3 regions of the Paenibacillus sp. TSM33 genome follow, and region 3 is predicted to be linked to each of the others. Evidence: predicted binding sites of a transcription regulator. Region 3 holds the regulator's gene; each other region holds the start of a gene.
The links. The regulator Rex, encoded in region 3, represses fermentation and respiration genes when NADH is low (regulators of the CRP and FNR family bind a similar motif). The targets are predictions, from matches to a motif close to TTGTGAAATATTTCACAA.

Region 1 (6,274 bases), 150 kb from region 3:
ATCTCACGTGTAGCCATTATCACTGACCCTATGATGGTGAAACTCGGATATGTGGATCGTGTCATTCATTACTTGCACCAGCGTCAAACACCTGTTGCGATTGAAGTATTCTCTGAAGTAGAACCAGATCCATCGACAGTTACGGTAGAGCGCGGTACTGAAATGATGAGACGTTTCCAACCGGATTGCATCATCGCACTCGGCGGCGGTTCGCCAATGGATGCTGCTAAAGGCATGTGGATGTTCTATGAATATCCGGATACTGATTTCAATAACTTGAAACAAAAATTCATGGATATCCGTAAACGGATTTACAAGTACCCACGTCTGGGTCAAAAAGCACAATTTGTGGCTATCCCTACAACTTCGGGTACAGGTTCGGAAGTTACATCGTTTGCAGTTATTACGGATAAAAACCTGGGCAACACGAAGTACCCGCTGGCTGACTATGAGTTGACTCCTGATGTGGCAATTATTGACCCTGTGTTTGTATATTCGCTGCCTAAAACTGCTGTAGCCGATACAGGTATGGACGTTCTGACGCATGCTATCGAGGCTTACGTGTCTGTAATGGCCAATGATTACACAGATGGTCTGGCAATTAAAGCCATTCAACTGGTATTCCAATACCTAGAGCAATCGGCTCTGACTGGTGATAAACTGGCTCGCGAAAAAATGCATAATGCTTCTACACTTGCAGGTATGGCGTTTGCTAATGCATTTTTGGGTATTAACCATAGTCTTGCACATAAATGGGGCGGACAATACCATACAGCGCATGGCCGCACGAATGCTATCTTGCTGCCGCACGTTATTCGCTACAATGCGAAAAAACCGACAAAATTTGCTTCGTTCCCTAAATATTCGCACTTTGTTGCAGATGAGCGCTATGCAGAAATCGCACGCATACTGGGACTGCCTGCACGTACCACTGAAGAAGGGGTTAACAGCTTAATTGACGCGATCCGTAAGTTGAACAAAACACTCGGTATCGAGGAATCGTTCCAACAACTTGGTTTCGATCCAAAAGACTTTGAATCACGTGTAGATTATTTGGCTGACCGCGCTTTTGAGGATCAATGTACAACTGCAAATCCAAAGCTGCCGCTGGTTACTGAATTGGCTGATGTATACCGTAATGCCTTCTACGGACGCTTTGATCAATAATATAATAGTATGAAGAGGCTTGTAACTAAGCATTTTCCTATACAATACCAATGCAGGCTCTCTATATAGAGGGCCTCTTGGTTTGGGAAGGGAGGTGAACGGCAAGGCTAGAGGTATACGCGTGAAGCTAGGGAAAATAAAGTGACAAAAATCACTCATATTGTGATTTTTGTCACATACTACACTCTATCATTATTCTACAATAAGAGTGTAAGAAAGGTCCCGACACTGAGCGTAAGGCATCGGTGAAAAGGCCGGGCTCAAGAAATAGTTTAAACGTGAAAAAAATCACAAGTCCGGAAGACCAAACAATTTGGAGGGATTTACATGTCGGTGATTGAGAGAGAATTACAAGAGCAACAATCTGGCTGGAGAGGTTTTAAAAAAGGAAAATGGACTAAAGAAGTTAACGTCAACGATTTTATTGAAACAAATATCTCACCTTATGTTGGTAATGAAGAATTTTTGGTTGGTCCTACCGCCAATACAACTGCATTGTGGGAAATTGTATCTGATCTTACTAAAAAAGAGTTGGCAAACGGCGGCGTGCTTGATGTAGACGTAAATACGCCATCCACCATTATTTCACATAAACCAGGATATTTGGACAAGGACAAAGAACAAGTTGTCGGCGTACAAACAGATGCTCCATTCAAACGTTCTTTGCAGCCGTTTGGTGGAATCCGGATGATGATCGATGCTTGTAAAGCCTATGGTTTTGAAGTGCCACAAAGCATTGTTGACATTTTCACTCATATCCGTAAAACACACAACCAAGGTGTATTTGACGCTTATACAGATGAAATGAGAGCAGCTCGTAAAGCTGGTATCATTACTGGTCTGCCAGATGCATACGGTCGTGGTCGTATAATCGGCGACTATCGTCGCGTAGCTCTGTATGGTGCAGACTTCTTGATCCAAGATAAAAAACTTCAATTGAAAAGCCTTGAAGTTGATTCTATGGAAGAAGACGTAATTCGTCTGCGTGAAGAAATTTCTGAACAAATTCGTGCTTTGAATGAATTGAAACAAATGGCTGCTGAGCACGGTTTTGATATTTCTAAACCAGCTAACAATGCAAAAGAAGCTTTCCAATGGGTATATTTTGGATATCTCGCAGCGATTAAAGAACAAAATGGTGCAGCAATGTCCTTGGGACGTGTATCTTCATTCCTTGATATTTATACTCAACGTGATCTTGAGGAAGGTGCGATGAACGAAGAACAAGCTCAGGAACTGGTCGATCATTTTGTTATGAAACTGCGTATTGTTAAGTTCCTGCGTACACCTGACTACAACGAACTGTTCAGTGGTGACCCAACTTGGGTAACAGAATCCATTGGTGGTATGTCTGTCACTGGAGAAACTCGTGTTACCAAAAACAGCTTCCGCTTCTTGCACACACTGTACAACTTAGGACCTGCTCCAGAACCTAACTTGACTGTACTGTGGTCAGAAAAACTGCCTGAGGGCTTTAAAAAATATTGTGCAAAAGTTTCTATTGAAACTAGCTCCATTCAATATGAAAATGACGATTTGATGCGTCCAATCTACGGCGATGATTATGGTATTGCTTGTTGTGTATCCGCTATGAGAATCGGTAAACAAATGCAATTCTTTGGCGCTCGTGCCAACTTGGCAAAAGCTCTGCTGTATGCCATTAACGGCGGTAAGGATGAAAAATCCGGCGTTCAAGTAGGACCTGAGTTCCCAGCCATTACAAGTGAAGTGCTGGATTACGAAGAAGTGTTGAGCCGTTTCAAACCTATGATGGAATGGCTGGCAAAACTGTACATGAACACTTTGAATGTTATTCACTATATGCATGATAAATATAGCTACGAACGCATTGAAATGGCGTTGCATGACCGTGATATTCTTCGTACCATGGCTTGTGGTATTGCGGGTCTGTCAGTTGCTACCGACTCCTTGAGCGCCATTAAATATGCAAAAGTTAAACCAATTCGCAACGAAAAAGGAATTGCTGTTGACTTTGAAATCGAAGGCGAATATCCTTGCTACGGTAACAACGATGACCGCGTAGATACTATCGCTGTAGAACTAGTAGAAAGCTTCATGAGCATGATCCGCAAACATAAAGCTTATCGTAATGCGGTTCCTACTCAATCAGTACTGACCATTACTTCCAACGTGGTATACGGTAAGAAAACAGGTACAACACCTGATGGACGTAAAGCAGGCGAACCATTCGCACCAGGTGCAAACCCAATGCATGGTCGTGATAAAAAAGGTGCTCTGGCATCTCTGAGTTCTGTAGCCAAATTGCCTTATGAACACAGCTTAGATGGTATTTCGAATACCTTCTCCATCGTGCCTAAAGCACTGGGTAAAGAAGAAGAAACACGCAAAACAAACCTTGTTTCGATGATGGATGGCTACTTTGGAAGCCACGCACATCATCTGAATGTCAATGTGTTTGCTCGTGAACAACTGTTGGATGCAATGGAACACCCAGAAAACTATCCACAACTTACGATTCGTGTTTCCGGTTATGCCGTTAACTTTATCAAGCTGACTCGTGAGCAACAATTGGATGTTATTAACCGTACATTCCACGGTACAATGTAATAAGTTTTACGTATCAAATAATACACTGACGCACGCATAGCGGATGCGGGAAGGATGATGCAACATGTTGAAAGGTCACATACACTCATTGGAAACCTTCGGGACCGTCGATGGTCCCGGCATCCGCTTCGTGCTCTTTATGCAAGGATGCTTGTTGAAATGTCAATATTGCCATAACCCGGACACTTGGGCCTTGAACGAAGGTAATCCGATGACGTTAGAAGAAGTATTGGCTGAGATTGAGCCGTATTTAACTTATTACCGTTCTTCGGGAGGCGGATTAACCGTATCCGGTGGAGAACCGACATTACAAGCTCATTTTGTAGCAGAGCTGTTCAAAGAAGTGAAACGTCGCTGGAATTTGCACACGACATTGGACAGTAACGGCTTTAATGATGCAGGTCGTATCCATGATCTACTGGACGTAACGGATTTGGTACTACTAGATATTAAGCACATCGATAACGACAAGCATATTAAGCTTACAGGCAAGTCCAACGACCGTATGTTAAGTACGGCCCGCTGGTTGTCTGAGCAAGGGCGCAAGATGTGGATTAGACACGTATTTGTACCGGGTATTCATGATGACGAGCAAGATCTACTAAATTTGGGACGGTTCATTGGAACGTTGAACGGAGTCGAAAAATTCGAAATTTTACCTTACCATCAAATGGGTGTTTACAAATGGGAAATGCTCGGTAAGGCATATCCGCTGGAAGGAGTTCCGTCTCCTACAGATGAAGAAGTTCAACGTGCTTACCGACTCATTGAAGAGGGTCGTCTGGAGACTGCAGGAACGAATACTGCTTACCGACCATCATAATGTAAATGGATCAGAACTACTTTCAGGTTATAAAGCCGCCGTCACATCAGATCAGATGGACGGCGGTTTTTTTGTTGTTGAATTTTTGCAGTCACAGGAGAAAGTTCCCTTTTTTTCATGATCGTCAAAATTTCCAGAAACTTTTTGACAACTGTCGCGTCTAATAGTATGACTTTTCACGGGAATGATAATAATTTGGGGATAGAAGGAGACAGACAATGAATTTCAAGAAATGGACCATGCTCACCGCCTTGGCGGTAGCTCAGGTGGCTGCAGTAGCCCCTGTAGGAGCAGAAGCAGCATCAACAAGCGTTCAATCCACCGATTCGGTTAGCGCCCAGCAGACGACCAATGTTGCTGATTCCGGCGTTCAGAATAGTATCGGAGATCAAAATGGAACAAGCACACCAGCTAATACGGTAACACCTGATAACACGGGTGTATCCAATGATCCATTGACTGGGCTGCCTACAGATACCACTAACGGATCGAACGTAACCAATGATGTATACGGTGGAGACGGAACGATCACCAATCCTGGTGGAGCTCCAACATCCATGAATGCGAATCAACTGATTTTGTATTTGAACAGTGCTAAAATGGAACAAAACGGACAGGTATATACGGCAACTCAGCCGATGACAGTCAAAGACGGAGTTTCCTATGTAGCTATCCGTTCTCTTGTCAGCCGTGTCGGATTGCAGTTTAGTTATGACACTGCCACCAAAGAAACCGTAATCACCCAAGGAACGAATGTCCTGCGCTTCAAAACAGATAGCAAGGTTTATACGGTTAACGGTGAAGCTAGACAAATGAAGGGACCGGCTTACCAACAAAAGAACGTATTTATGGTACCGTTGACCTCGATTACACAGGCCTTAAATATTCCTTATACTGTGAATAATACGACTAAACAAGTTATCATGGATTTGAATCAGAAGCCAAAAGCTTCTTTCACGGTTCAACAAAAGGATATCTATGCGGGTGAAACTCAAGTTACGTATTTGACCAAGGAATCTTCTCCTACAGGTCTTCCGATTGTGAACCAACGTTGGGAAGGTAAGCAGGACGTATTTCAGGAGCCGGGTACATATGTAGTTACCTATTCCGTTCTTGACTCTGCTGGGAACTGGAGTGATCCTTACTCAGTAACTATTACAGTAAGACCGCCAAACCAGCCGCCAGTAGCTCTGTTTACAACGGATAAAAAAGAGTACAAGATGGGTGAAAAAATCACTATTACCGACCTGAGTACTGACGACGAGAATGCGATCACTAAGCGTGATTGGGAGAACAAGAAACTTGCCTTCTTCCAGCCAGGTGATGTAACCATTACACTGACCGTGACTGATAAGCATGGCGCAACAGGTACCAAAAGTGAAACAATTAAAATTACGAATGAACTGCTATACAACGAAGATGATTTCAATAAAATTTTCACGCCATATGGCGATAAATACAGTGTAGATGGCAGTCAGGTGCCTGCTATGGCTACTATTCCAGTGACAAGTACTTCTTCCCCACGTCTATTGATCCGTGCTAACAGCCCAGAGCGTGTGTTCCAGGATGGTATCGTGTATCAGGAAACCGGATCAGGCAGTACGCGTATTCTTGTCCATCATGTCAATGAAACGGGTCGAGATGTGAAGATGTATGTGATTGCGACCAACAACAATATCACGCCTACCAATATAA
Region 2 (6,274 bases), on a different contig from region 3:
TACATACACCGCTCCGGCCAACGCACCGATCAATGCATGGGAAGAGGATGAAGGAATACCGAACCACCAAGTCAAGAGATTCCAGATAATCGCAGCGATCAGCGTTGCAATAACGATATCAATACCATTCGTAAGCTTGGTAGGGTCAGCAACACTTCCACCAATGGTCTTAGCAACCCCCGTGAACATGATTGCCCCGAGAAAGTTCATAACTGCAGCCATAATAATCGCACGTCGTGGCGTCAATGCACGGGTCGAGACCGAAGTAGCAATTGCGTTCGCCGTATCATGAAACCCATTAATAAAATCAAATGCCAGAGCAAGAAAAATAACAATACCTAATACCAGTAAACTTGTATCCATGTAAAAGGACTCCCTTACGAGTTACGCATAATGATGGATTCCAGCATATTTGCAACATCCTCGCATGAATCCGTTGTCGTTTCAAGGCGTTCGTACAATTCTTTGCGTTTAATCAGCTCAATTGGATCAGTTACAGTTGCAAACAGGTTTTTGATGCAAATACGCAATAATTCATCCCCCTGATTTTCCAAATCATTCAGGCGAATGGTGTATTCACGAATAGCCAACAATTTTTTCTGTGAAAGCAAATGTACAGCCTTCTGAATTTCGTAAGCTGATTGACGCAAAATATCAGCAAACTGCACAATATACTCGTCCGGCTCTGTAATGTTGTACATATAAAAACGAGAGGCTGTCGCTTCAAGACCGTCCAGCACATCATCCATGGTCGTTGTCAGTTCCATGATGTCGTCGCGTTCCAGCGGCGTAATGAAGGTCTTGTTCAACTCAGTAATAATCGTGTGTGTGTAATCATCACACTTATTTTCATACTTCTTCATCTCATTGGTAAACAAAGTAACATCTTGAAAATTTGAAGTATGTTGGGCAAAATAATCGGCTGCTTGCACGATCGTATCTGCCATATTTTCCAACGTCTCGAAGAATATATCCTTTTTCTTCAATCTCATAACGATTACCCCTTTACGAAAATATCCGCAACCTGTTTCGACTGCAATAGACAACCTTTGCTATCTTATCACACTCATCAATGTTTTTGTAATGTTTGTAAAAGCAAATTTCAAGATATACGTATACAATGCCCGACATGGACAGTCATTATCCGACAATTTTTTCCTAAAAAGGTGTATTACGTTTTCTAATTCGCTTCAAACGTTACATGTTCCGTTAGTGAAGTATCTGCAGGTACTACATGTATATAGGATGTACCTGGTGTTAACGGGATTTCAACCCCATTTTTCATAAACCGAATCGCATCGCCAGATGTATGCTGCCATTCAGCACGTATTAACTGTCCTTGTTGAAACACCATGGCCTCTCCGCTACCGTCCAGCTCAACACTTAGTCTGCCTACATCATCCAGCGTTCGATGCCTCGTGCTCATCACAATAACATTAGCCGCTGAGAGCTGTTGATTATTATTTTGATCCAGATGTGACTTTTCGTTCACAAAACGCTTATATCGTTGATCCGATGGATCATAGGTATAAGATACGCGATAGCTTTTTAGCAAAAACCGGATGTGTAAAGATGTAGCACTCTCGTCCACCATAACTGGAGTTTCACCAGTTTTAAGATATGAATATACTGGAACCTCCGTCTGCTTGGTATACCCTTTGCTTTCGCTTCCTTTGCGTAGCCTACTCACATCCGTGTATAAATTATGTGGTGGACGACGATCCTTACTTCGCCAGAAGTAAGCCCCTCCATTTGAAATTTCATCCAGATGTTCCTTCCGCTGCTGCTGTAAAATGGCATAGGCATCTGTACTTCCTCCTGCATGTATCGGCAACGCACCATAGGTTTCGCCCAGTTCGATCAAATACGGCCGAATGCTGCGGACCGGACCAATCTTCACATCTCCACCATGACTTTGGAAAAAAGCTACCAAACGGGTAATTCCACCTTCTGCAAGAACCTCATACACCATGTCTGCCTGGCTAAGCCCCGCCTGTGGACGCGCGGCCGGAGCGTTGTTAATCATAATAGCCAGCGGCCGCTCTATAACAGGCTGCTCCACCGGAAGCCCGGTAAGCGGAGCTGTAAATGCCGGAACAGTTGGCTCCCTAGGCGGTTCAAGCGCCTCCTTCTCTGTTTCGTGCTGGGTCGGTTGGGGAACAGATTCAGATTCCCCCGTATTGGACATCGCAGAACAAGACATCATTGTCATGCATAACAGAGCTGAGGCCATCACACGTAACCAATGATTTCGTTGGGACATGGGCCCGGACAAGTTCATCCCTCCATATCGTTATTTTTCTCATTATAAGCTTTTTTTCCTGTTTTTGTCTTGATTGAAGCAGTACCTCTCTATAGAATACTTATCTGAAGACATTAAAATTTAAAAAACATTCAGACTTTGTGATTTTTATCACAAATAAGTGTAACTGAACCTAATACAATAAAGGTGTAGCAAAGATGATCATCCCAATCCAAATGAAATACAACCCATCATTATAGATTAAAAAAGAGGAGTGGTTTGAATGTTTAACAACTGGTTACGTGAGAACAAAGTGGCAATGTGGCTGCTGACCGTAGTAAGGGTTTATCTAGGTTATGAATGGATGACCCACGGACTTGAGAAGCTGACTGGCGGATTCGATGCAGGTGGATTTATCTCGGGGGCCATTGCTAAAACAGGTGGAGACCATCCCGCTGTACAAGGCTGGTGGGGATCGTTCCTTGAAGCCTTTGCCCTGCCGAATGTTGGTTTGTTCAACGTCCTGATCCCATTGGGTGAGTTCTTGGTCGGGGTTGGCCTGCTTCTCGGTACATTGACTACACTGGCTACTTTGATGGCTATGGTCATGAACTTCTCGTTCCTGTTCTCGGGTACAGTAAGCACCAATGCAATCTACCTGCTGGTTGAAATCTTCCTTATCGTTGCTGGTGCAAATGCCGGAAGAATCGGCTTTGACCGTTGGGTACTGCCCTTCCTGCGCGGACTGTTTGGTAAAAATAAAAATACTTATCAAACGGACCCCAATCGAAAAATAGCTTAACTATCCAAAAAACAACCGTTATCCTCCGGCTAATGGTTGTTTTTTTGTGCAGCTGTGCTGCTTCTCTTTGGTGTCTCTTTGGTGTTTTGTGTAGCTACGCTGTACCCTCCTCTATTTAAATGAACAAAGGAGTCCTCAAGTCCATCCTGACTTGGAGACTCCTTTTTCGGGTTCATCTTTCCCCCGAACGTTTACAAGTTGGATACAACATGGAATGTTCACGATACATTTACCTTGTACACTACAGTTACATCAAAGAACCTAATGGAGGGTTATACCATGAAAAAAATCACCAAAGCCTATCTCATGCTCGCAGCAGTAACTTTCACAGTACAGACGATCGGATTGGGATCTACGACATCAGCCAAAGCAGCGACATCTACTACAATATCTCAAGCAGAAGTTGTACAACATATTTCCAAAACCTTCGAGCAGCTACTTCGCCAACCAGGTAAGCTACCTCAGGCATTCATTTATTTGCAAAAACATATTCAATCCATTCCTGCCTCTCAAGCTACCATCCTAGTGCTACATTTCGAAAATGCACAGAAACAGCAATTGGATTCATATGCACAGACCTTATATCCGACCTCTGTTCAAACTAAGATTAATCAAGTCTATAAACCCGGTGATTCGTTCACTAATGTAATCAGTCGGACAAACGATGCAAAACTGAAAAAATTACTCACTCAATCCAGAGATGCCGGCTACAAACTTGAAACCGCAGAAGGCATGTTTTACCCAGTCATCAACTATGAAAAATATAAAGTATTCGGAAATGACATTACCGCAGATATCCGCAGCTATATTGACATCATGGCAACGGAATCTGGACAGCCGGCTACCAAGAATGCGGCATTACACATCGGTTATCAACAGTTAGCCGGAAGGGTGCTGGCGCAAGAGTCATTTATAACCCAATATCCACATTCCAATCGTACACAGGCAGTGAAATCATTACATGATCTCTATTTCTTCTATACTTTTTATGGTACGAACAATACACCACTATTCGATGATGACACCGGGAAGATTCGTCCCAATGCCAAGATAGGGTATCAGCTCGTCGTTCAACGCAACAGGGATTCGAAGAGTACCTACATTCAAAAGCTGAAGGCATTTATGACACTATTGGATCAAAATGAAGATATGCGAACTCCGCAAGTATCCGCCTGGCTAAAAAAGAACGTGCCTGCTAATTAATCAAAGAAGAACACACCAAAAGAACTTCCAACCCCACACGCCATGTGGTTTCGGAAGTTCTTTTTCTTACATTTACAGATCATTTTGACCAAAAGCCCAACAATTAAGACTCAATGAGCCAAGGACATACGACTGAAAAAGCTTACGCGCGGTACGATCATGATCCGCAGCCCCCATCACGTAAAACAAAGGCGAAAAGTGCTCTATTCCATACGAAGGAACCGCCTGCTTGGCATACGGAGCCTTCTTGTCATATTGGAACAGATGACGCAAATTCCAGTCCTGAAGCTGCTGTGCGATCCAGTCATCATATTGAACGGCCCAATCGACTGGCTCACTCGTCTGCTTGAGTGTCCGCAAGTTGTGGACCAAGCCCCCACTACCGAGGATCAAAATCCCTTGTTCACGCAGTGGCGCCAGCATCCGTCCAATCTCGTATTGCTCCTGGGGATCGCGTCGTGAATCAATGGATAAGGGGACGACCGGTATGTCCGCATCAGGATATATATGCCGCAAAACCACCCATGCTCCATGATCCAGTCCCCGGTTCCGAACCGGCTGGTGGAACAGGTTATGCTGACTGAACAGATGCCCTATCTCCTCATACAGCTTTGGATCGCCTGGTGCAGGGTAATCAAGAGTGTACATTTCTTCGGGAAAGCCGTAGAAATCGTGCAACGCTGCATGCTGATCATCCGCGCCGATACATTGATCGGGGCTATCCCAATGCGCGGAAAATATGACAATTCCTTTGGGTCGGGGCAGGCTCGCGCCCAGCTTTGCAAGAAAACTGGTATATGCGTTATTTTCTACAGCCAGTGTCGGTGAACCATGCGCAACAAAAATTGAGGGTAATGTCATCGCTGCCAACCTCCACACGCCAGTATAGTGTTACTCTTTCATTTTACTCCGGCGGAGGCGCAATTTCCAATACAATCCGTTACACCCTGAAATCAGATCATCCAGTGCTGCCAATCCCGTTGAATATTTTCCTGTTCATCCAGCCATTCCAGTGTGCGGTCAATCAGCTGTTGCCGCTCTTTGCCTGACGAGAAAGTATGATTTCCTTGGAAAATAATCTCCTTATCACAGCGTCCTTCTGAACGCATCCAGAATACCTTTTGAAACAGAAATGCATAATCCACAGGAATGATATCATCCGAGGTGCCATGAATAACGAGCACATCACCATTAAATTTAACGGCCTCCTGGAACGGTTGGAATTGAGCTAATGACTCAAAATAAGTAGGTGTAAACTTATAGCCCAGATAGTCTGCATGACCGGTTTTAACAGACTCGTCGTACACGCTTCGCTCCGTTATTTTGACAATATCGTTGAACGGGTAGCCGACTGCTGACCAAAGGACCAGGTTCTGTACTCTCTTGTCACGAACAGCTGTGAGAAGAGCAACCGCGCCCCCTAAACTGTGACCGATCAGCGTAACTTTAGTGGGGTCAATGTCCGCGCAATTCACGGCGTAATCCAACACGGTGCGTGTCTGATTAATCATGGACTCTAGCCCCTGCTTGCCGTATTCACCCGTACTTTCCCCACAACCGGCAAAGTCAAAACGCAGTACAAAATATCCCCCTTCGGCCAGCTCACGCGCAGTTTTGACAAATAAGCGATCGACTCCGATACGATTGCCCACAAAACCGTGACAAATGACAACGAGCGGAACTCGCCTCTGACGCTCTCCCCCATTCGTACGCTTTGGATAATGAATTGTGGCGGCCAGTTCCTCATGTTCAAAACGAATTCCAATTTGCCGTTCCATCCTGATTCCCCCTGTTTCAAGCTTCACTACAACATTTCATCATTCAAACTCTTATAGTAACGTGGAATATCCATCCAGGATATTCATTCACTTTAATTCCGATAAGTTTAATAAGTTTTATAGTAAAGTCAGTCTATCATCGCCCTGCTTCCTTGTCAACCTGTCAGTTCATACCGATACGGAAGTAAACAAATGGCGCTCCCCGATGTGATACCGGAGAACGCCATACTACTCGCTTATAGAGTGCCT
Region 3 (6,274 bases):
CACCAACACCCACATACATTTCAACAAATTCACTGCCTGAAGCTGCAACAAACACAGAATTGGTATAGTGTGCAGCTGCTTTCGCCATCAGCGTTTTCCCTGTTCCCGGAGGGCCAGTGAGCAAGACGCCTTTCAATGGTCGAATGCCAAACTTGGAAATTTCATCATGTCGATTCAAAAAATCCAAGGCTTCACGCAATTCCTGTTTAGCGCTTTCTTGTCCACCAATTTCCTCAAAAGTCAGCTTGTCCGGACCATTTTTTTTACGTTTGCGCTCTTGCCCGGCACCTACGGCCAAGCCGCCACGAGCATGCATGAGCATTAACAAGCCACTGAGCATCACGCCCGCAACCAGAAGAGGGATAATATTCACCCCAATAAAAACGAGAAATATAATGGCCACCGGCACAATACCGATTAATATTTCCTTGATCCATCTAGGCATTAGGCCATACCCCCATTTGCTGAGATTGACGTGGCAAAACGATAAACTTTGTCGCATTGCCTTCGCTGAGTCGGATATAGACATTGTTCGAATCCATATCGGTATCAGCCTTGATACCTGCTTTTTTCTTTTTCATCTGTTCAACAGTAGATGAAATTTGAGTATATTTTTTATTTTCCATCGCTTCGGCAACAGGAAACATAGCTTCAGACCACCATTGATTCAGTGCTGAATTGGAACGATCTGCGATATCCAGCTTAATAGTGCGGCTGCCAATGATAGATTGCCCTTTTTGCTTAACCACATCAACCAATCCGGCCACATCCGCCTGCGGTTTGAGATCTAGTTTCAAAACGACCTGATCCTGTTTAATATCTATTTGAGCGCTTGTCACGCCTGGATATTGAGATACCAGTTTTTCCAGAGGACTTTGCATTGTAACCTGACGGTAAATGAACCATCCCCCAAACATCAACAAGGCTGCCAATACGGCCGCCACAACAATAGGAACTGCACGCAATTTCAAACAACATCCTCCTCTCAAAATGTAAAACCTAGAAGAAACGGGACGAATGTCAACAAACAACCAAATTGCATGATCGTATAGTGATCAGCAACTCATTTTTCTATCATTTTTGTCTATCACTTATAAAATATAGTATATCATAACGTGAATCTAATATCGAAGGCAATGTGTGGAGGAGTTGTGATAAGGCAAAAAGATGCTTCGCTGGCTTTCAGTCCAGCTTTACGGCGTAGCAATAAAAAAAGACGCAAATACGAATTTCGTCGTATTTGCGTCTTTTTTTATTTTCAATCATTTCAAGCTATAAAGACTGAGTATAAAAGTTGTTTGGAGTGACTATGGCGGTGAGCCAGCGGAGTGGCCCATTTGAAACTAAAGAAGTGAAGCGATCGTAAGATCAAATGAACTACGCAGCACTCCTAATGCTTTTGGGCACTTCCAAACCACCATGCCCACACTTAACTTCATTGCTAGTAATTAGGTAAAGTATACTTTATCCCCGTCGATGCTCCATCTGAGAAACGGTAAAAGGTATAGTTGTGATGGCTTTCATCATCGTAAAACAGTTGCCATACATATTCGCCATTGAACACACTCGGTTGGAGCCTTACAATTTTTGCATTCGGAAGTTGCTGCTGAATTATCGCTGTCATTTTTTGCTCGTCGACTCCGTTTTTCATCAGCTCGGTATGAACACCGCTCGGATCTGCGACAGGTACGTTAGGTTTACCCTCCATTTTTTGGAAAGGAACCCACACCATTATATTTTCATTCTGTGCGTTTTTTCCTTGAACCACCCAATATATCTGATCCCACACAGACTTCCATGTCTGAGTCGTGCTAACCAGACCACCTGATTGCTTGGCCTTCATGATAGCGGCATTTTTCTCAGCCACCTGGTCTTGAGTAACATAGGAATAATACCAGAAAATGCTGACCAGGATCAGTATTACGGCCAAAATGGCGACCGCTATCCATTTCTTCTTATTTTTCAAACCTGTGCTTCCTCTCTAAGGGGATGTGACACCTGAATTAGCGCGACAGCAGCCCTTCAAAGGCGGCTTGTGCCTCATGTTTGATACGTTCCTCGTCCATCGTCAGGCATTCGCCATTTTTCACAACCTGACGGCCGTCTACCCACACATGAGCCACGTCTTTGGCACTTGCAGAGTAAACGGCATGGGAAATAAGATCTGTACGCGGCAAGAAATGGGCCTGATTCAGATCTAGCGCGATAAAGTCAGCCTTGTTGCCTGCTGCCAGCGCTCCTACCTCTTTTAAACCAATCGACTTTGCACCATACTCTGTTGCCAGACGCAGTGCTTCATTTGCAGGAACTGCCGTTGGGTCGCCAGATACTCCCTTGTGGATGAGTGCCGCCAGACGCATTTCCTCGAACATATCCAGGTTATTATTGCTGGCAGGACCATCTGTTCCGAGAGAAACGGTCACTCCTGCACGCAGCAATTCAGGCACTCTTGCTACACCACTTGCCAGTTTTAAGTTGCTGCCTGGATTATGTGAAACCGCCACACCCCGTTCCGCCAATAAAGCTATTTCTTCGTCGTTCAAGTGAACGCCATGGGCAACCAGTGAAGGACGGGAGAAAAAGCCAAGCTTATCCAAGTGTGCAACTGGACGCAAACCATAGTCGCGTACGTTTTGTTCAACTTCGGCGATCGTCTCGGACATGTGCGTATGCAATGGTAAGTCGAGATCATGTGCTGCTTGAACAAATTTCTCAATAAACGCAGGCGGGCATGTGTATGGTGCATGCGGAGACATCATCGTTGTAATACGACCGTCTGCTTTTCCATGCCAGTTACGCGCAAAAGTCACGGCCTCAGCCAGCTTGATCCGCTGTTCTTCTTCTGAACAGAGTCCAATGGCTCCACGCATCAGACTTGCACGAATACCCGACTCTTCAGCTACACGAGCCACCTCATCCATATGATCGTACATGTCCAGGAAAGTCGTAGTTCCACCTTTCAGCATTTCCAGCACTGACAAGGATGTTCCCCAGTACACATCTGTAGATGTAAACTTGGCTTCCATAGGCCACATTTTTTCCTGAAGCCACACTTGAAGTGCCAAGTCATCTCCATACCCTCGCAGCAGAGACATCGCCGCATGGCCATGAGTATTGATCAGACCAGGCAAAAACAATAACCCCTTACCGTCGATTGCTTCTGTCTCTTCCTCACCCGCAGGCAAAGTCTCGCCAATGTAAGTAATACGGCTATCCTCCACAATCATAAAACCATGAATTACCCCAGCTTCGGGTCCATTGACGGCAAAAGAACCGTTTTTAATCATCCATTTATTCACTGTCATATTGTACTTCTTCCTTTCCGTCCTCCAGATAATAAGCGAGGCTAAGCAAATCAGTTGTAAAGTCTGTGGCATGTATCCGAATGTTAGCTGGTGCCTTGAGAATGATAGGTGCAAAGTTTAAAATCGCTCCAATTCCACTCTCAATGAGCCTATCAGCTACATGTTGTGCCTCAAAATCAGGAACAGTAATAATCCCGATTCGGATATTTTTTTCTTTCACAGTCGCTTCCAGTTCATCCATCGGCTGTACGACCAAGGTATTGATTCTGGTCCCAACCTTATCCGGGAACGCATCAAATACCGCCACAATCTTCATATTGTCTTTTAAATAAGCATTATAGTTCGATAGGGCTTGACCCAGATTACCCGCTCCGACCAATACTACGTTAATTTGCTGGTCGATTTTCAGGATATGGCGTATTTTCTCAATTAGATAAGAAACATCGTAACCGATGCCCTTCCGACCAAAATCGCCAAAATAAGCAAGATCTTTACGAATTTGGGCCGGGTTCAAATCTAACCTCTGCCCCAGCTCTTGAGAAGAGACCGTAGCCACCTCCCGTTTGTGCAGTGCATTCAGATAACGTAAATATACGGGTAATCTCCGTACCACAGCCTCTGAAATTTTATCTGATTTCATACTTGCTCCCCCTAATTGTAACGGACTTTAGGTGTCCGTCCGTTGTGCCTCTGTCTCCGGGGCGGATTGGAGCCATTCGGCGATGCGAGGCACCATTTGCTCCGATGGCATATGCTCCATTTTTGGTCCCGGTAACGAGTACAAAAAGTGCTTTCCGTAATAGGATTCGATCACACGCGTATCGTAAACGATGACGACTCCGTGGTCGCTCGCTGTACGTACCAATCGCCCAAATCCCTGCTTGAAGCGAATAACTGCTTGTGGTACAGACAGCTTCATAAATGGATTCTTCTTCTGCTGCTGGAGCAACTCGCTTTTGGCCTCCAGTAACGGGTGATTGGGCGGTTGAAACGGCAAGCGAACGATGGCCAGACAAGTCAAAGCCTTCCCTGGAATATCGACGCCTTCCCAAAAGCTACTGGTTCCAAGCAATACAGAAGCTTTGGCTTCCTGAAAACGGCGGGTTAGCTTGCTGCGACTCCCACTGTCCACACCTTGTCCTAACACGGTAATATCGCTGGACGCTAACGCCTCTTTGAGCGGCTCATACACTTGCCGGAGCATCCGATAGGAAGTAAACAGAACGAGCATTCTCCCCCGCGTCGCCTGGGCAGTCGCTCCTAGAGAGCTAACGAGCATCTCTACAAAATGTGCATCTCCTACACTGCCCTTCACACTCGGAAAATCTCGCGGAATGACCAGCAACACCTGATCCCTATAATTAAAGGGTGATGGGAGCTGTGACGTCATTAATCGTCCTTGATCTGCGGCCTCCTGCAAACCGAGTTGATCGGTCATGTACTGAAACGATTTATCTACCGATAAAGTAGCAGATGTCAGAATAATACTTCTTTTTTTGTCAAAAAACATTTCTTTCAACTGGCGGCTCACATCGACGGGCACCGCATAAAATTGCAATGATTTACTACGGAATTGTCCACTCGCTTCAAGCCAATATACGGTTGTTTCATCATCGAGTCGTATAAAGAAGCGCAAATTTTCCCTAATCCCCGCCAAATCCTTAAGCAGACCCGTGATATCTGTAATGAGACTATCCGCCGCATAATCGTCATGTTCTTCCTTGACATCCAGCATCAGCTTGTCGCCCTTGCGCAAAATTTCGCTCAATGTTACATAAAGCTGATTTTCCAATGCCGCCGCCTGATCCCACTTTGCAGGCTTGGCTGACGGTTTGAGACGCGAAGAAAATTGCCCCGTTTCACCTGGTGTAGCATCAGTTCGCTCCGGCAACATGCCAAACAGCTTATCACTTAGTAAGTCCCAAGTTTCCTTAACCTCTAACACAAGTGGGTACAACTGATCAATGACCGAGGCCCATTCCGTCGACTTCTCATGCCCCGACTTTGCCAACTGCTGACGTAACGAAGGCAATTGCCCATTCTTGCTGTCCTTGAACAATCGAGTCAGCGTATGCACGAGTGTGAAATATTTCATATGCATGCCCAGGTGCTTACCAGCTACTTCCTCTAGATGATGTGCCTCATCAATCACCAAGTGTTCATAGCTAGGCAGCAGTTGATGACTTGCTTTGACGTCGGTGAACAGCTTGGAGTGATTCGTTATAACCACATCCGCTGTTCCTGCTTCATGACGTGCACGATGATAGTAGCATTTGCGGAACCATGGACAAGAACGACCAAGACAGGACTCGGAATCACTAGCTACCGTTTCCCAAAAATCCCCTCCACGGTTGCTCAGGTTTAGTTCCTCATCATCACCGGTTTCTGTCAGAGTCAGCCAGACAATCATTTGAGCCGCTGTAATCAAGTCTTCCTTTGGTGTCGCGAAGTCTCTTCTGTTTATTTTATGTTCAAACTTACGCAGACACAAATAATGCCCCCGTCCCTTAAAGATGGCAGCACGGAACGGGAACGGAATCACTTTTGTCAGCATCGGAATATCACGCTCTCGCAATTGCTCCTGCAGATTAATGGTATGCGTGCTTACGGTGACCCTCTGCCCATATTTTACACTGTGATACAGTGACGGAAGCAAATAGCCCAGGGACTTCCCTGTTCCTGTACCCGCCTCGATCAACAAATGCTTATCTTGACTCAGGGCTTGATTTACACCCTCAATCATTTGTATCTGCGCCTCGCGCTCCTCATATTGGCTCAAGGATGAACGCAAATTGTCCCGTACATCATCCATATACTCCTCAAAGGAAACGCCTGACAGTGGATTCGGATCATCTTCTCTGCGTGGAGCAGCCAGTTCAGTCCAATCTTCCACTTTAAGCGCAAGCTGACGAAAAAACTGATGTTTCTCCAAATCCTGAATAGGGTCTAACTCTTTCTCTTCTCGTACG

Region 1: the regulator Rex is predicted to act here: its motif matches at 1,444-1,461, upstream of pflB (formate C-acetyltransferase).
Region 2: the regulator Rex is predicted to act here: its motif matches at 2,402-2,419, upstream of ACN6NF_RS04320 (DoxX family membrane protein).

The regions. Positions count from the first base shown of each region.
Region 1 covers NZ_JBLZXB010000017.1:636,175-642,448, reverse strand. Annotated here, with positions in the region: gene adhE (bifunctional acetaldehyde-CoA/alcohol dehydrogenase) at 1-1,167, shown strand, start outside; gene pflB (formate C-acetyltransferase) at 1,495-3,756, shown strand; gene pflA (pyruvate formate-lyase-activating protein) at 3,821-4,579, shown strand; gene ACN6NF_RS14905 (copper amine oxidase N-terminal domain-containing protein) at 4,798-6,274, shown strand, end outside.
Region 2 covers NZ_JBLZXB010000010.1:45,336-51,609, reverse strand. Annotated here, with positions in the region: gene ACN6NF_RS04335 (inorganic phosphate transporter) at 1-363, opposite strand, end outside; gene ACN6NF_RS04330 (DUF47 domain-containing protein) at 378-992, opposite strand; gene ACN6NF_RS04325 (DUF3048 domain-containing protein) at 1,181-2,275, opposite strand; gene ACN6NF_RS04320 (DoxX family membrane protein) at 2,526-3,044, shown strand; gene ACN6NF_RS04315 (hypothetical protein) at 3,324-4,247, shown strand; gene ACN6NF_RS04310 (dioxygenase family protein) at 4,320-5,108, opposite strand; gene ACN6NF_RS04305 (alpha/beta hydrolase) at 5,201-6,025, opposite strand.
Region 3 covers NZ_JBLZXB010000017.1:482,643-488,916, forward strand. Annotated here, with positions in the region: gene ACN6NF_RS14080 (AAA family ATPase) at 1-445, opposite strand, end outside; gene ACN6NF_RS14085 (hypothetical protein) at 438-971, opposite strand; gene ACN6NF_RS14090 (cell wall elongation regulator TseB-like domain-containing protein) at 1,442-1,966, opposite strand; gene ACN6NF_RS14095 (amidohydrolase) at 2,004-3,305, opposite strand; gene ACN6NF_RS14100 (redox-sensing transcriptional repressor Rex) at 3,292-3,945, opposite strand; gene dinG (ATP-dependent DNA helicase DinG) at 3,973-6,274, opposite strand, start outside.